3 regions of the Pseudoalteromonas sp. Angola-4 genome follow, and region 1 is predicted to be linked to each of the others. Evidence: predicted binding sites of a transcription regulator. Region 1 holds the regulator's gene; each other region holds the start of a gene.
What was found. Region 1 encodes sigma-54, which starts transcription at its own class of promoters, with help from an activator protein. Its sites were predicted from a motif close to GTTGGCACGNNNNTNGNNT; they were not measured.

Region 1 (4,966 bases):
AGCTTGCTGGCCTTTTTACCGACGGTGACTTACGCCGTATTTTAGAGCAAAGAGTGGATATACATAGCACCGCTATTAGCCAGGTTATGACCAAATCATGCACAACTGCCACGGCCGATATACTTGCAGCTGAAGCCCTAAACATAATGGAAAACAAACGTATTAATGGTTTAATTGTGGTCAATGATAAAAACCAGCCAATAGGCGCCTTAAATATGCAAGACCTCTTAAAAGCAGGAGTATTATAAATGCAATTTGAAGATCTCTATCAACCGCTAAGCGATGATGCCAAAGCACGCGCCAAAAAAGTAAAACTACTCATATGCGATATTGATGGTGTATTTTCTGATGGCCGAATTTACCTCGGTAACCAAGGCGAAGAATTAAAAGCATTTAATACAAAAGATGGTTTTGGCATTAAAGCGCTGATCAATAGCGGTTTTGAAGTTGCGGTCATTACGGGGCGTCACTCAGAAATAGTGCAAACTCGCATGAGCAGCTTAACCGTGCAGCACATTTATCAAGGCCAAGAAGACAAACTTATTGCTTATCAAGAACTCAAAAACACTTTAAAGTTAACTGATGAACAAATAGCCTACATTGGCGACGATGGCCCTGACATGCCAGTAATGGAGCGCGTTGGCTTTGCCGTTGCAGTAAACGATGCGCACCCGCTTATTAAGCGCTTATCGCATTACACTACGCAAATGCCTGGCGGCTTTGGCGCCGTTAGAGAGCTCACAGACTTACTTATGCTAGAGAATGGCATAGCGCTGACAACACAAGGCACCAGTTCATGAATGCAGCACGCGTTATACTCAGTGCGTTATTCATCGGCTGTATGGTTTGGCTTTGGTACCCTTATTTTACCCAAACCAATGTAGCGCTAGAGCAAGAACCTGAAGTAATTGCAAAGCCCGATTACACCGCTATAGAGCTTAAGCAAACAGCCTATGACGAGCAAGGCAAAATAAGCCATAAAGTCACAGCGGCTAAAATGGAGCTGTACCAACAGCTTGGTTTTACATTTTTTGAAAAACCTATTTTTACTTTATATAACGAAAAACAAACATGGCGAATAAATGCAGACGAAGCAACGCTTTACGAAGATAAACAACTTATTTTAGAAGGCAATGTGGTTGCTAAAAATTTAGTTGATAACGCCATGATAGATAACATCAATGCCGATAACATCGAAGTCGACATTAAAGCGTTAACAATGCGCTCTGAGCAGCCAGTGGTTGTCACTGGGCCTAATTTAAAAATTGTCGGTAAAGGCCTTGAAGCCGATTTAAAAACCGAAGTAATAAAACTAATTAACCATACGCGAACAATATATTATGACCAATAAACTCACTAAAATACTTATTATCCCATCGCTAATGCTTGCATTTAGCGCCTCTGCTGCTGAGCCTGCCGCTCAACCGCCAGCAAATCAAATTTCTATTAGTGCAGACCGTCAAGAAGGCCAACTTAAAGAAAACGTAGGTATTTTTGAAAAGAACGTCGAAATTGTGCATGGTAATCGCAAAATTACAGCCGACCGACTCGAAGTACATAAACGTGAAGACTTAGGGGATAACAAACAACTCCTTATTGCCACTGGCAGCCCAGCCTACTTCGAAGAAAAACAAGACGACGGTACCGTAATGAGTGCCAGCGCAAACGAAGTACGTTACGACGTAGCAAAGCGCTTTTTAACGCTTGTTGGCGATGCTGAAGTCGCACAAGCCGGTCAAAAAATTAATGCTAAAAGTATTACCTACGACATGCAGCAGCAGCTTATTAGCGCAGAAAAAGACGAAAACTCTACGGATCGTGTCCACACAATTTTAGTGCCTGTTGAAGCAAAAATTAAAGAAAAAACAGGTAACGAAGGTCAACCATGAGCACCTTAAAAGCAAAACTATTAGCAAAAAGCTATAAAGGCCGCCAAGTTGTAAAAAATGTAGGCCTTGAGGTAGAAGCCGGCAGCATTGTTGGCTTATTGGGCCCTAATGGCGCAGGTAAAACCACCACCTTTTACATGATTGTAGGATTAGTACCTAGCGACAAAGGTAAAATTTCTATTGATGATAACGACATTACGTTATTACCTATGCACAGCCGCGCCCGTTTAGGCATTGGCTATTTGCCGCAAGAGTCATCAATATTTAGAAAGCTGACAGTTTATCAAAACTTAATGGCTATTTTAGAAACGCGTAAAGAGCTCAATAAAGCCGCGCGAGAAGAAACGCTTAACAACTTACTTGATGAATTCAGTATTCAGCATATTCGCGATAGCCAAGGTATGGCGCTTTCTGGTGGTGAACGCCGCCGTGTAGAAATTGCCAGAGCACTGGCAGCAAACCCTAAATTTATTTTATTGGATGAGCCTTTTGCTGGTGTTGATCCGATTTCAGTGTTAGATATAAAGAAAATAATAGAACATCTTAAAAACCGTGGCATTGGCGTATTAATTACCGATCACAATGTAAGAGAAACCCTTGATGTTTGTGAAAAAGCCTACATTGTTTCTCATGGGGAGCTAATTGCATCTGGCACCCCAGAACACGTATTAAATGACAAAACTGTACGCGATGTTTATTTAGGCGAGCAATTTAGGCTGTAACATTTAAGCCACACCTACAAGCATCTGCTAATATTAATTATAACAACATAAAAGGATTGTTAGAGATACATGAGGCAATCATTACAGCTGCGCATGGGCCAGCAACTTACAATGACTCCACAATTGCAACAAGCGATTCGCTTGCTGCAGCTCAGTACATTGGATCTCCAGCAAGAAATACAAGAAGCACTTGATAGCAACCCGCTATTAGAAGTAGAAGAGCAAGATTACACGGAAGAGTCGGCTGGAAAAAATGAACAAAAAGCAGATACGGATGATGTAACCGTAAGCGCATCGGCTGACGGTACAACCAGCGAGTACGAGCAAGACAGTGGCGAAGCTTTAAATAAAGACACCGTTAGCGATGATATGGCAATGGATGTAACCTGGGATGAGTACATGAGCGCAGCCCCTGCGGCATCCTCAGGCCCAATGCCGGAAGATGAGTCTATTTATCAAGGTGCCTCTACTGAAACGCTACATGAGTATTTAATGTGGCAGCTTCAGCTTACTCCTTTTAGCCCAACTGACGAAGCCATTGCTATTGCCATTGTAGAAGCTGTAGATGACTCGGGTATTTTAACGCTAAGTTGCGAAGAGATTTTAGAGAGCTTTAACCAAGAAAACGATGACGAAGTTGAAGTTGAACTTGATGAAATAGAAGCCGTTTTAAAGCGTATTCAGTTATTTGACCCTGTAGGTATAGCCGCGCGCAGTTTACAAGAGTGCTTGTGTATTCAGCTAAACCAGTTTGATAAAGACACCCCTTTTATAGAACAAACTAAAATGATCTTAACCGATCACATTGATCTATTAGCGGCACGCGACTATCGTACATTAATGAAAAAGACTAAGCTTAAAGAAGACGAGCTTAAAGAGGTCATGACCCTAATACATACCCTCAACCCAAAACCTGCAGATACAATAGTAAGGGAAGAGTCGGAGTATGTGATACCAGATGTGTCGGTTAAAAAAATAAAAGGCCGCTGGGTGGTAGAGCTAAACCCAGATAGCATGCCAAAAATACGCGTAAATAGTCAGTACGCGGCTATGTCACGTACCGTAAAATCAAGTGGTGATAGCCAGTTTATTCGCTCTCACTTACAAGAAGCTAAATGGTTTATAAAAAGCCTTGAAAGCAGAAACGACACGCTGCTTAAGGTAACAAACTGTATTGTAAAACAGCAACAGGCATTTTTTGAACATGGCCCCGAAGCCATGAAGCCAATGGTTTTAAACGATGTTGCTGAAATGGTAGAAATGCATGAATCGACAATTTCGCGTGTTACTACGCAAAAATATATGCATACACCACGTGGTATATTTGAGCTTAAGTATTTTTTCTCAAGCCACGTAAGCACTGAAAATGGCGGCGAGTGTTCATCAACCGCAATACGTGCCCTAATTAAAAAGCTAATTGCCGCGGAAAACTCAGCTAAACCATTGAGTGATAGTAAAATTGCGGATATATTGGCAGAGCAAGGAATTAAAGTAGCTAGACGCACAATAGCAAAATACCGTGAATCGCTAGCTATTCCACCGTCAAATCAGAGAAAGAGTTTGATATAAGACGTAAAAAACAAAGAGGAAATGCTTATGCAACTAAACCTAACTGGTCGTCACGTAGAAGTAACTGATTCACTTAGAGACTATGTAAATAATAAATTTGCAAAGCTAGAAAGGCACTCAGATCATATTAGCAATGTGCATGTCATTCTCGATGTAGAAAAACTCAACCAAAAAGCAGAAGCGACTATTCATGTAAGTGGCGCAGATTTATTTGCCTCAACAGAGCACCAAGATATGTATGCCGCTATAGACTCGTTGATTGACAAGCTCGATCGTCAAGTCATAAAACATAAAGAGAAGCTTGCTAGACACTAATATTATGAAATTAAGTACATTAGTATGCCAGGACTGCAGCAAAGCTGCGGTCCTTTTTAGTAGTAAAAAAAGAATTTTAGAGTTTATCAGTGAGCTTGCTCATGAAAAGCTCCCCTACTTACCACAACAAGATATTCTTAATGCGCTGGCAAGCAGAGAAAAGCTAGGCAGTACTGGTATTGGCCGGGGTATCGCCATTCCTCATGGCAGAATGGGTGGCGTAGAAGAGCCGCTGGCTTTAGTACTTGTTAGCGACACTCCTGTTAACTTTGATGCTATTGATAACTGCCCTGTTGATATTTTTGTTGCACTCATCGTACCAGATGGCGATAACCAACAGCACCTAAAGACTCTGGCAACCATAGCTGATAAACTGAGCAACAAAGAATTTTGTAAACAGCTGCGTAGTGCTAAAACCGATGCAGAGCTGTATCAAGTAATTGTTGATCAATCGTAGTAAATACTAAGGGC
Region 2 (4,966 bases), on a different contig from region 1:
CTGATAACTATCAAAAACGTAGTACATCAGGAAGTGATACTTTCGTGCAGTTAAGTGCTGATGAAGACGCACAGCCAGGTGGTTACTTTGTAGAGGTTAATAACCTTGCTACAGAGCATAAAATACTATCAGAAGCATTTGACGCTGACGCTGCCGTGGGTGAAGGTACTATGACATTCAGCTCCGGCGAGAATAGTTTTAATATTGAAGTATCAGATACCGCTACCTTAAGTGAAATAAGAGATGCAATTAACGACAGCAGCGATAACGACAGCATAAACGCAACAATAATAACGGATGATACCGGTCAGCATTTAGTACTGGCAGCTAAAAATAGCGGACTTGAGAACGAGATTAAAGTCGAGGTAACCGATACTGATGGTAATAACACCGACACTAATGGATTGTCTCGTTTAGCATTTGATTCTGCTGGTGTTCAAAACGCCTCTGAAATTATTGCTGCAACCGATGCATCCATTACTATCGATGGCTCGCTCACAGTTAGTAGTTCTTCAAATACCTTTACCGATGTAATAGATGGCATAACAATTACGGCAAAAAAAGCACACGCTGAAGATGATGATGTAAGCAATATTACAATTACAGAGAATAATAGTAACATTGAAGCTGGTTTAGCTAGTTTTATTGAAAGCTATAATGAACTTCTGGAGCTGAGCAACAGTTTAGGCGCCTCAAGTGAAGACGGCGCTGGTGTAATGGCCGGTGACTCGTTACTTCGTGGAGTAATGGCTAAATTACGAGAGCAGATTACCGACTCTGTGGATTTAGGAAATGGCAATTCATTGTCACTTTCGCAATTAGGGGTAGAGTCGGATCGTTATGGAGTATTGACGCTTAATACCGAGACTTTAAATGAAAAAATTGATGAAGATGTCGACTTAGTGCAGCAATTTTTTGTAGGCGCTGATGAAGACGAAGGCGGCTTTGCCCAATCGTTTGATGAGTTAATGAACTTTTACACTGATACCGACGGTATTATCCAAAATCGTATAGACAGTAAAACAAATCAACTAGAAGATATCGATGATCAGCGTGAAAGCTTAACAAGTAAAATGGAGTCGTTATCTGACAGGTTATACGCTCAGTACAACGCCATGGATTTACTAGTCGCGAGCCTTAACTCTACAAGTAGTTATGTGCAAGCGCAGCTTGAAAATATGCCTGGTGTGGTGAGTAACAATTCATAACCAGTAAAATTTGTTAATGCCTATATAAAAAAACCGTTTTATAAACGGTTTTTTTATGCTCAATTAAGTTTAAATAGCGCCGTGCGATACTAGTTAAACTGATTTGTAGGCAGAGATAGCTTTACCTGTTTTTTTTTGCTTAATTATGGCTTTAGATGATTCATTTTTTACAGCATTTGCTTGTTTGCTAATGTTGTTTATGTTGGTTTGAACTGCCATAAGCTGTTTGGCGTTAGGCGGGTTATCGCTTTCGCACCAGCGCTTAAGCTCACTATTTAAAGTATCCATAATTGGCGTGGCGTCATCAGCTTTGTTGCTTTGCACTAATACTTCAATTTGGCTGAGTAATTGGTTAATGTACTCAGCTTTGCCTATTTGCTCTAAAGCCATTAGTTTATACCGCAGGAATACGCTGATCGACAGGAATACTATCCCAGCCTTCTTTTATTTCTTTAATGATGCTTGAAACTTCAACAACTGCTTCAATATCATTATTTATATTAGCTTGAGTTAACCTGCGCTGGCAGTATGCGTATAGCGCCAATAAATTATCAGAAATGCTAGGATCTTGCTCTACTTCTAAGTTAAGCGCATCTTGAAGTGCACCTAGTAGTAAAATACATGCTGAAAGGTTTTCGCCTTTTTTTTCTATTTCTTTGCGCTCAATAAAACCTTTAGTAGCGGCCAAACGACCAATTATGTTACTAAAAATAAGGTTAATTTGCTCATAGGGCGCCATTTCAGCGATGTTGCTGGCACGCACTTGAGAATATTTTTTTAATGAAACATGAGCCATGGGGAAATCCTAAATAAATATGTGAAATCGTCTATACGAAACAAAAGCAATATTAATGCCAAGCATCTTGCGTTTATTTAGTTATCGGCATCGTTGCTTTCAACTTAAGCTAATTATAGTTTATATTTTTGACCAAAGTAATTTTATGCACTAAGTAAAAGTAGTACAGAATATTAGCTTTAAGTATTAATTGATAAACCAGTACTTAAGTTTTAATTATTAAGTATTATTGTTTTATAACGATGTCTATTTTTTGGCGTTTATGTCAAAAAACCGCCGCTATTACTTGCATCCATTCAGATCTCGCTTACAATTTAGCTAATAAAATAAATTAGTGAAATTATGGCTCGCTAACTATGATCTTGATTTTAGATAATAATAATAACCGTGCAATAGGATTAAATGCATCGCTTACCTTTATTGGGGAAGCTGTGCAGTTACTTGACGAAAGTGATTTTGAGCAAGTATCTAGTAAGTATCAACAACAAGAATGCATTGTTATTTTAGGTGCATTGCAAGGCTTAGATCATGAAAGCTTAATTAAGCGTTTTCCAACCCTACCTTTTTTACTGGTTGGTGAAACACTCAAGCCCTTATTAAGTATTGCTAATGTGGTGGGCTTAATTTGTGAGCCGTTTAATCACGAAGTAACCACACAGTTATTACACGACTGCCAACAGTACCAACGTATGTTGCCTGGTAGCCACAAGCAGCATAAACCACACAAAACATTTGATGGTTTAGTTGGCGAAACCGATGCTGTTAAAAACGTACGCTTTTTAATTGAGCAAGTGGCTAAAACCGATGCAAATGTGCTTATTTTAGGCGAGTCGGGTACAGGTAAAGAGGTGGTTGCGCGTAACGTCCATTTATTATCTAAACGCAATACTGGGCCGTTTGTACCAGTAAACTGTGGCGCTATTCCTGGAGAGTTGCTAGAAAGCGAGTTATTCGGTCACGAAAAAGGGGCGTTTACCGGCGCTATTTCTGCACGTAAAGGGCGCTTTGAATTGGCTCAAGGCGGTACGCTATTTTTAGATGAAATTGGCGATATGCCGCTGCAAATGCAAGTAAAGTTATTGCGTGTATTACAAGAGCGCAGCTACGAGCGTGTAGGTGGCACAAAAGCTATTCAAGCAGATGTACGGGTGATTGCCGCTACTCATCGCAACCTTGAGGAAATGATTGAAAAGGGCAGCTTTAGGGAAGATTTATATTACCGTTTAAACGTGTTTCCTATTGAAAACCCGTCACTTAATGAACGTGCAGACGACATACCTTTATTACTTAAAGAGTTAATGCGTCGTGTGAATGAGCAAAGTGGTACGTCGGCTAAATTTACAGAGCGCGCGGTTGAGAGCCTCAAAGAACATGCTTGGCCTGGTAATATTCGAGAGCTTGCTAATTTAGTGGAGCGCATGGTGATTATGTTCCCTGAAAAAGTAGTGGATGTACCCGATTTACCCAATAAATATCGCTACATCGAGGTAGACGCATACGAGCCAGAATACCCTGAAGAGCTACTTGAAAAAGATGCCTTTAACGATATTTTTAGCTCAGGCTTTAGCGATGATGATAATGAACCAGAGCCTGAATTTAGCCAACCGGGATCTGGCGTATTACCCGAAGAGGGCATAGAGCTTAAAGATTATTTAGCAGAGCTTGAAATAAGCTTAATTACCCAAGCGTTAGAGCGTTTTGATTACGTTGTTGCGCGCGCCGCAGAAATATTAGGTGTAAGGCGTACAACGCTTGTTGAAAAAATGAAAAAGTACAATCTATCGCGAGATTAGCCAAACTTAGCAAGTGCCGAACCACTACAAATTACCGAGTTTGGCTCTTTTAATTTTCTTGCTTACAGCTTACAGCTAATAATTTTTAATAATCTCGGCTCTTCTAAAACAATCATTACTATGATCGTTAACCATGCCACAGGCCTGCATATGTGCGTATACCGTTGTAGGGCCCAAAAATTTAAAACCTCGTTTTTTTAAATCCTTTGCAAACGCTTTTGACTCCTCGGTAATTGCAGGGGTGTCTTCAACACTATTTAAATCACTAATAATTGGTTTATTGCCCACAAATCGCCATTGGTAATTACTAAAGCTGCCAAATTCTTTTTGAATCTCAATAAACCGTTGAGCATTATTAACGGTGGCGGCAATTTTTAAGCGGTTACGCACTATGCTCTCATCTTGCATTAGCCGTTCTATATCATCAGCTGTAAAGTTAGCCACTTTTTGCACATTAAAATTAGCAAATGCTTTTTTATAGCCTGCGCGCTTTTTTAAAATGGTGTACCAACTTAAGCCCGCTTGCGCCGACTCGAGGGTAATAAATTCAAATAATTTCGTATCGTCATAAAGGGGGACTCCCCATTCTTCATCATGGTATTTCACATAATCAGGCTTTGTGGCGTCGAGCCACTCACAACGGCATTTATTTTGCTCACTCATTATTATTCCTTTTAGTGTGCGTCATTTTTTTGTTACGCGTTATTGTAAGGTAACTAAATGAAAAATATATAAAATAATATTGGTATAAATTGTGCATTTAGCCCTGTATCTACATCATTAAGAGATTTGATTATGGCCCTTGCGAGTGTACTTAAACCACAGTTTATTACTGCAAAACAGTATAACCCATGTTTACTTCAAGAAGAGTACATTGGTGAATTAAGTGATTTAAGACAGCAAGCAAGTTGGCTGTCGCACTTAGTTGATACTATGCCTGCGGGTGTTGTTGTGCTTGATGGCAAAGGGCTTATTGCAAAAGCCAATCAAATAGCGATTGATATGTTAGGCGAGCCGCTCGAAGGAGAGAAGTGGTTTAACATTATTCAGCGCTCTTTTCGTCCCCACCAAGATGATGGACATGAAGTGTCACTCAAAGACGGCCGGCTTATAAAGCTTGATATTACTGCGCTAGCGCCAGAGCCTGGGCAATTAATATTAATGACAGA
Region 3 (4,966 bases), on a different contig from region 1:
GAAAAACACATTGCTGGTGGTACTCGAAGTGTAGGTGGTTCTGAATTATTTCGCAATCCAAATCAAGGAGATACAGGCGATGGTAACTCAGTTGATATACAGGTGGAACGAAACTTGTATACACAGAATGCGATGGAGTATCAGGCAAGCCTGCAATTTTTAAGTAGTAAATTTAAGGGCCTGAATAAAGCGCTCGGTAGTCAAGGATAATAATTATGAGTTTATATAACGTTTTTGATATTTCAGGCAGTGGTATGAGTGCGCAAAATGTTCGCTTAAATACCACCGCGAGTAATATTTCGAATGCTAATACAATTAGTTCATCCCAAGACAAAACTTACCGAGCACGCCAACCTGTATTTGCTGCCGAGTTGACGAAAGCGTCTGCTTCAGCCAGCAACCCTCAGGGCTCCGCTGTTGGTGTTAAAGTGCTGGGAATTGTTGAGAGTAACAAACCACTACAAATTGAATATAACCCTAATCACCCAAGTGCGGATGAAAATGGCTATATCTATAAACCCAACGTTAATGTTGTTGAGGAGATGGCAAATATGATCTCTGCTTCTCGCTCTTATCAAACAAACGTGCAAGTTGCCGATGCAGCTAAGCAAATGTTAAGCAAAACGCTGTTACTTGGGCAGCGATAACCGAGGGTAGGTTATGAGTAACGATATTAGTACTAGTTCATCTTTTTTGGACTCTATAACTTGGCAAGAGACCCAAGTAGCGACAACCACTGAAGAGAGCGATGCATTAACGCAGGAAGATTTTTTCTCGTTGCTAACTCAGCAGCTATCGTATCAAGATCCGAGTAATCCGGCTGATAACGATCAGATGATTGCGCAAATGACTAATTTTACCATGGCGCAAGGCATCACAGATTTAAACACAAATTTTGAGTCACTTGCCTCGTCAATGACCTCAAACTCTGCCTTACAAGCATCAACGCTGGTTGGTAAGCAAGCGCTTTTAGAATCTAATACGCTTGAGCTTGGCGAAAGCGGAGAGGCAAAAGGGTCTGCGGTTGCTGAAGAAGCCGTTGATAATTTAACAATTAAAGTCACAGATGCTTCTGGGCAACTGGTTAGAACTATCGATATGGGTTCGCAAGCAGCGGGTGCAGTGCGCTTTAGCTGGGATGGTAATAATGAATCCGGTGAGCGCCTACCAGAGGGCGAATACACTATTACTGCAGAGGGCAGTACCAACGGCGAGTTTTCAAGCTTACCGGTGGCAACATTCAAAAACATTGAAAGCGTTAATATCAATGGCTCTAGTGGCATTATTATTAACACTAAAGAGGGTGCGGTTAGGTTGACTGATGTCGCAGAGATCGCATAACCAATTAAAAAGTATTTCGCCTGCTAGCAGGCTATTAGATTAAAAGTTAGAGGTGAATTATGAGCTTTAATATCGCACTTACAGGCCTAGCTGCCGCTCAAAAAGACTTAGACGTAACAGCAAATAATATTGCTAACGTAAATACCACTGGTTTTAAAGAATCGCGGGCTGAATTTGCTGATGTATATGCTGCATCTGTGTTTAGTGCAGGTAAAACCAAAAATGGTGATGGTGTGCAAACAACCATGGTTGCACAGCAATTTCATCAAGGCTCACTGCAATTTACTAACAACTCGTTAGATTTAGCGATTACCGGCGAAGGGTATTTTGCAATGACTGATGATATTTCGTCGCAAGATTTAACCTATACTCGTGCAGGTGCATTTAAGCTTAACCAAGATAACTTTATGGTTGACGCCAAAGGTAATTACTTACAAGCTTTTCCGGTTGATGCATCAAGTGGGGACACCACATCGGTAAGTCTAAGTACAACTAACCCAATTCAAATTCCTGATTCATCTGGTTCGCCTCGCGCAACCGAAAACGTATTTTTATCGTTCAACTTAGATGCAACAGCTGATGCAACAGGCCTCGATTTTGATCCGACATCGAACGGTACCTATAATTCGTCGACGTCTACTACTGTTTACGACTCATTAGGTGAACCACATATTCTGCAATACTTTTTTGTAAAAGAAGAAGATGCAGCTGCAGGTGGTACAGACAATAGCTGGGAAGTATACGCTACGCTTGATGGTAAAGTGGTAAACGGTACATCTGGTGCAGAGCAAACAACTACACCATATACACCTATTACCACACTTGGTTTTGATTCTAGCGGTTTACCCGCCACAACAGATGGTGTAGCAAATACTAACGCCACCACGTTTGATGAAATTAATTTACCGGCAGGTGCAGGTACTGGTTTATCGTCAATGCTTGATAACGGCGCAACATTCCCAAGTACAGGTATTGAGCTAAACTGGCGTGATGAAAACAACACAGCTGGCCGTATTCCAACTCAGTACTCAAGTGGCTTTGAAGTAAAAGCACTTGACCAAGATGGTTCTACAGTGGGTCGTTTAGCGGGCATTGATATTGGCACAGACGGTAAAATTGTTGCCTCATACAGCAATGGCGATTCAACCTACTTAGGCCAAGTTGCTATGGTTCGCTTTCCAAACTCTCAAGGCCTTTCGCAAGTAGGCGATACCAGCTGGAAGCAAAGCATTGACTCTGGTGAGCCAGTGGCCGGTGAAGCAGGCTCGGGCACTTTTGGTAGTATTAATTCATCCGCGCTTGAGCAATCTAATACCAACTTAACAAACGAATTAGTTGATTTGATTACCGCTCAACGTAACTACCAAGCGAACTCAAGAGCGCTTGAAGTTAACTCAACAATTCAGCAAAGTATTTTGCAGATTAGATAAGTTAATCTTATTTTTGGTTAAGATTTTAAGGCTGCATTTTTGCAGCCTTTTTTGTAGCTATGTCGCTAAAATTAGCCTAGCTGAACCGTTCAATACCTTCCTTATACTGCGTCAAATTTAACCTGGCATCTATTTTGCATTTATCAGCTCAGAGATTTTTTATGTGAGTCGATGTTATGGACAAAATGGTCTACATTGCAGCCTCTGGCGCTAAGCAAAGCCTACAAGGGCTTGCACTTAAAGCCAATAATTTGGCAAACGCAAACACCACGGGTTTTAAAGCTGACTTTGCGCAAGCGCGCTCTATGCAAGCATTTGGCGAGGGCTTACCAACGCGTGTGTTTTCTATGCAAGAGCGACCAGGTTCTAACATGACCTCTGGCGGCATAATCGAAACAGGGCGAGATTTAGATATTGCCATGAGCGATAACGCCTGGCTTGCCGTTCAAGATGACTCAGGAAACGAAGCCTATACAAAAGTAGGCACGCTAAACATTACTGCGCAAGGTATGTTGGTAACAAGTCATGGTCGTCAAGTTATTGGCGAAGGTGGCCCCGTAATTTTACCGGTTCCTATTGAAAAAATAAGTTTTAGTGAAGATGGTGCCATACAGGTTCGCCCCCAAGGCGCACCAGCCAATTTTTTAGAAGAAGTAGACACGCTGCGCGTTGTTGAAGGAAACAGCAGAGAGCTTGAAAAAGGCAACGATGGTTTATTTAGACCTGTACCAGGGCAAACTGTCGACACCTCTGCAAATGTAAAAGTGTTAAGTGGTGCACTGGAAATGTCTAACGTTAATCCAGTTCACGAAATGGTCGATATGATCAACCACCAACGTCAATTTGAGTTACAAGTAAAACTAATGAAAACAGCTGAAGAGATTGACGAACGTCAAGATCAGTTGATGCGCATAGTTTAACTTTAAAATGAGGGCATACTTATGAATCCTGCATTGTGGATAAGTAAAACAGGGCTAGACGCTCAACAAACTGATATTTCAGTTATTTCAAATAATTTGGCGAATGCCAGTACCGTAGGTTACAAAAAAAGCCGCGCTATTTTTGAAGATTTATTGTATCAAAACATCAACCAACCTGGCGGGCGCTCATCACAAGATACCGAGCTGCCATCTGGCCTAATGCTAGGTGCGGGTGCAAAAGTGGTTGCTAACCAAAAAGAGTTTACGCAAGGTAATATGCTCACCACCGAAAACTCACTCGATTGGATGATCTCAGGCGAAGGCTTTTTTGAAGTGCTGCAACCCGATGGCAATATTGCGTATTCGCGAAATGGGCAATTTACTACCGATGAAGACGGCCGCATTGTTACCTCAGGTGCAGGTTTTGTTGTTCAGCCGGAAATGAATGTACCCGATGATGCGCAATCAATTACAGTCTCTCAAGATGGTGAAGTATCTGTACGCGTTGCAGGGCAAGCCGATAACGTGGTAATTGGCCAGCTAACAATTAGTGACTTTATTAATCCATCGGGTCTTGAGCCAATTGGTCAAAACCTTTACACCGAAACCGCTGTTAGTGGTGCGCCTGTTCAAGGTAATCCAGGCGTAGAAGGCTTAGGTACTATTATTCAAGGCTCGCTTGAAACATCAAACGTTAATGTAACGGAAGAATTGGTTAACCTTATCGAAACTCAACGTGTTTACGAAATGAACTCAAAAGTAATTTCGGCCGTTGACGAAATGATGAGCTACATCAATCAACAGTTATAACCGTGCACAAGGGGATAGTTATGCGTAATGTTATTTTATTTGCAGCAGGCACCTTATTTTTAAGTGGCTGTGTTTCTACGCAAAATAGTGAAGTGGTTCAAGATGACCCCTACTACGCACCCATGTACCCAGAGCCTGTAGCAGAGCCTGTTGTTGCAACGGGTTCGTTGTTTAACACCAATACATTTAATGATTTGTATTCAGACAAAAAAGCACTTAGAACCGGCGATATAATTACCGTTAAGCTTGAAGAGTCAACACAAGCTACAAAAGCCGCTAAAACCGAAACCGATAAAGAAACCGAAGCCAGCCTAGACCCCGTTATTGGGTTAGGTGGTTTACCTGTAAATATAGGTGGCGACAGTATTCAGTTTGGCATTGGTAGTGATTCATCATTTACCGGTGACTCTAAATCAAATCAGTCAAACAGCTTAGTGGGCGACATCTCGGTGAATGTTATGCGTG

Region 2: the regulator sigma-54 is predicted to act here: its motif matches at 2,049-2,067, upstream of fliS (flagellar export chaperone FliS).
Region 3: the regulator sigma-54 is predicted to act here: its motif matches at 2,893-2,911, upstream of PSH48_RS14920 (flagellar basal body rod protein FlgF).

Annotation. Positions count from the first base shown of each region.
Region 1 is NZ_JAQREK010000009.1:62,706-67,671, reverse strand. Features, by position in the region: gene PSH48_RS11875 (KpsF/GutQ family sugar-phosphate isomerase) at 1-248, shown strand, start outside; gene kdsC (3-deoxy-manno-octulosonate-8-phosphatase KdsC) at 249-800, shown strand; gene lptC (LPS export ABC transporter periplasmic protein LptC) at 797-1,351, shown strand; gene lptA (lipopolysaccharide transport periplasmic protein LptA) at 1,341-1,889, shown strand; gene lptB (LPS export ABC transporter ATP-binding protein) at 1,886-2,611, shown strand; gene PSH48_RS11850 (RNA polymerase factor sigma-54) at 2,681-4,180, shown strand; gene hpf (ribosome hibernation promoting factor) at 4,208-4,495, shown strand; gene PSH48_RS11840 (PTS sugar transporter subunit IIA) at 4,500-4,952, shown strand.
Region 2 is NZ_JAQREK010000013.1:93,604-98,569, reverse strand. Features, by position in the region: gene fliD (flagellar filament capping protein FliD) at 1-1,208, shown strand, start outside; gene PSH48_RS14860 (hypothetical protein) at 1,302-1,598, opposite strand; gene fliS (flagellar export chaperone FliS) at 1,603-2,004, opposite strand; gene PSH48_RS14850 (sigma-54 dependent transcriptional regulator) at 2,361-3,797, shown strand; gene PSH48_RS14845 (DNA-3-methyladenine glycosylase I) at 3,873-4,460, opposite strand; gene PSH48_RS14840 (sensor histidine kinase) at 4,593-4,966, shown strand, end outside.
Region 3 is NZ_JAQREK010000013.1:110,076-115,041, reverse strand. Features, by position in the region: gene flgB (flagellar basal body rod protein FlgB) at 1-210, shown strand, start outside; gene flgC (flagellar basal body rod protein FlgC) at 216-647, shown strand; gene PSH48_RS14930 (flagellar hook assembly protein FlgD) at 661-1,341, shown strand; gene flgE (flagellar hook protein FlgE) at 1,401-2,771, shown strand; gene PSH48_RS14920 (flagellar basal body rod protein FlgF) at 2,948-3,691, shown strand; gene flgG (flagellar basal-body rod protein FlgG) at 3,713-4,501, shown strand; gene flgH (flagellar basal body L-ring protein FlgH) at 4,522-4,966, shown strand, end outside.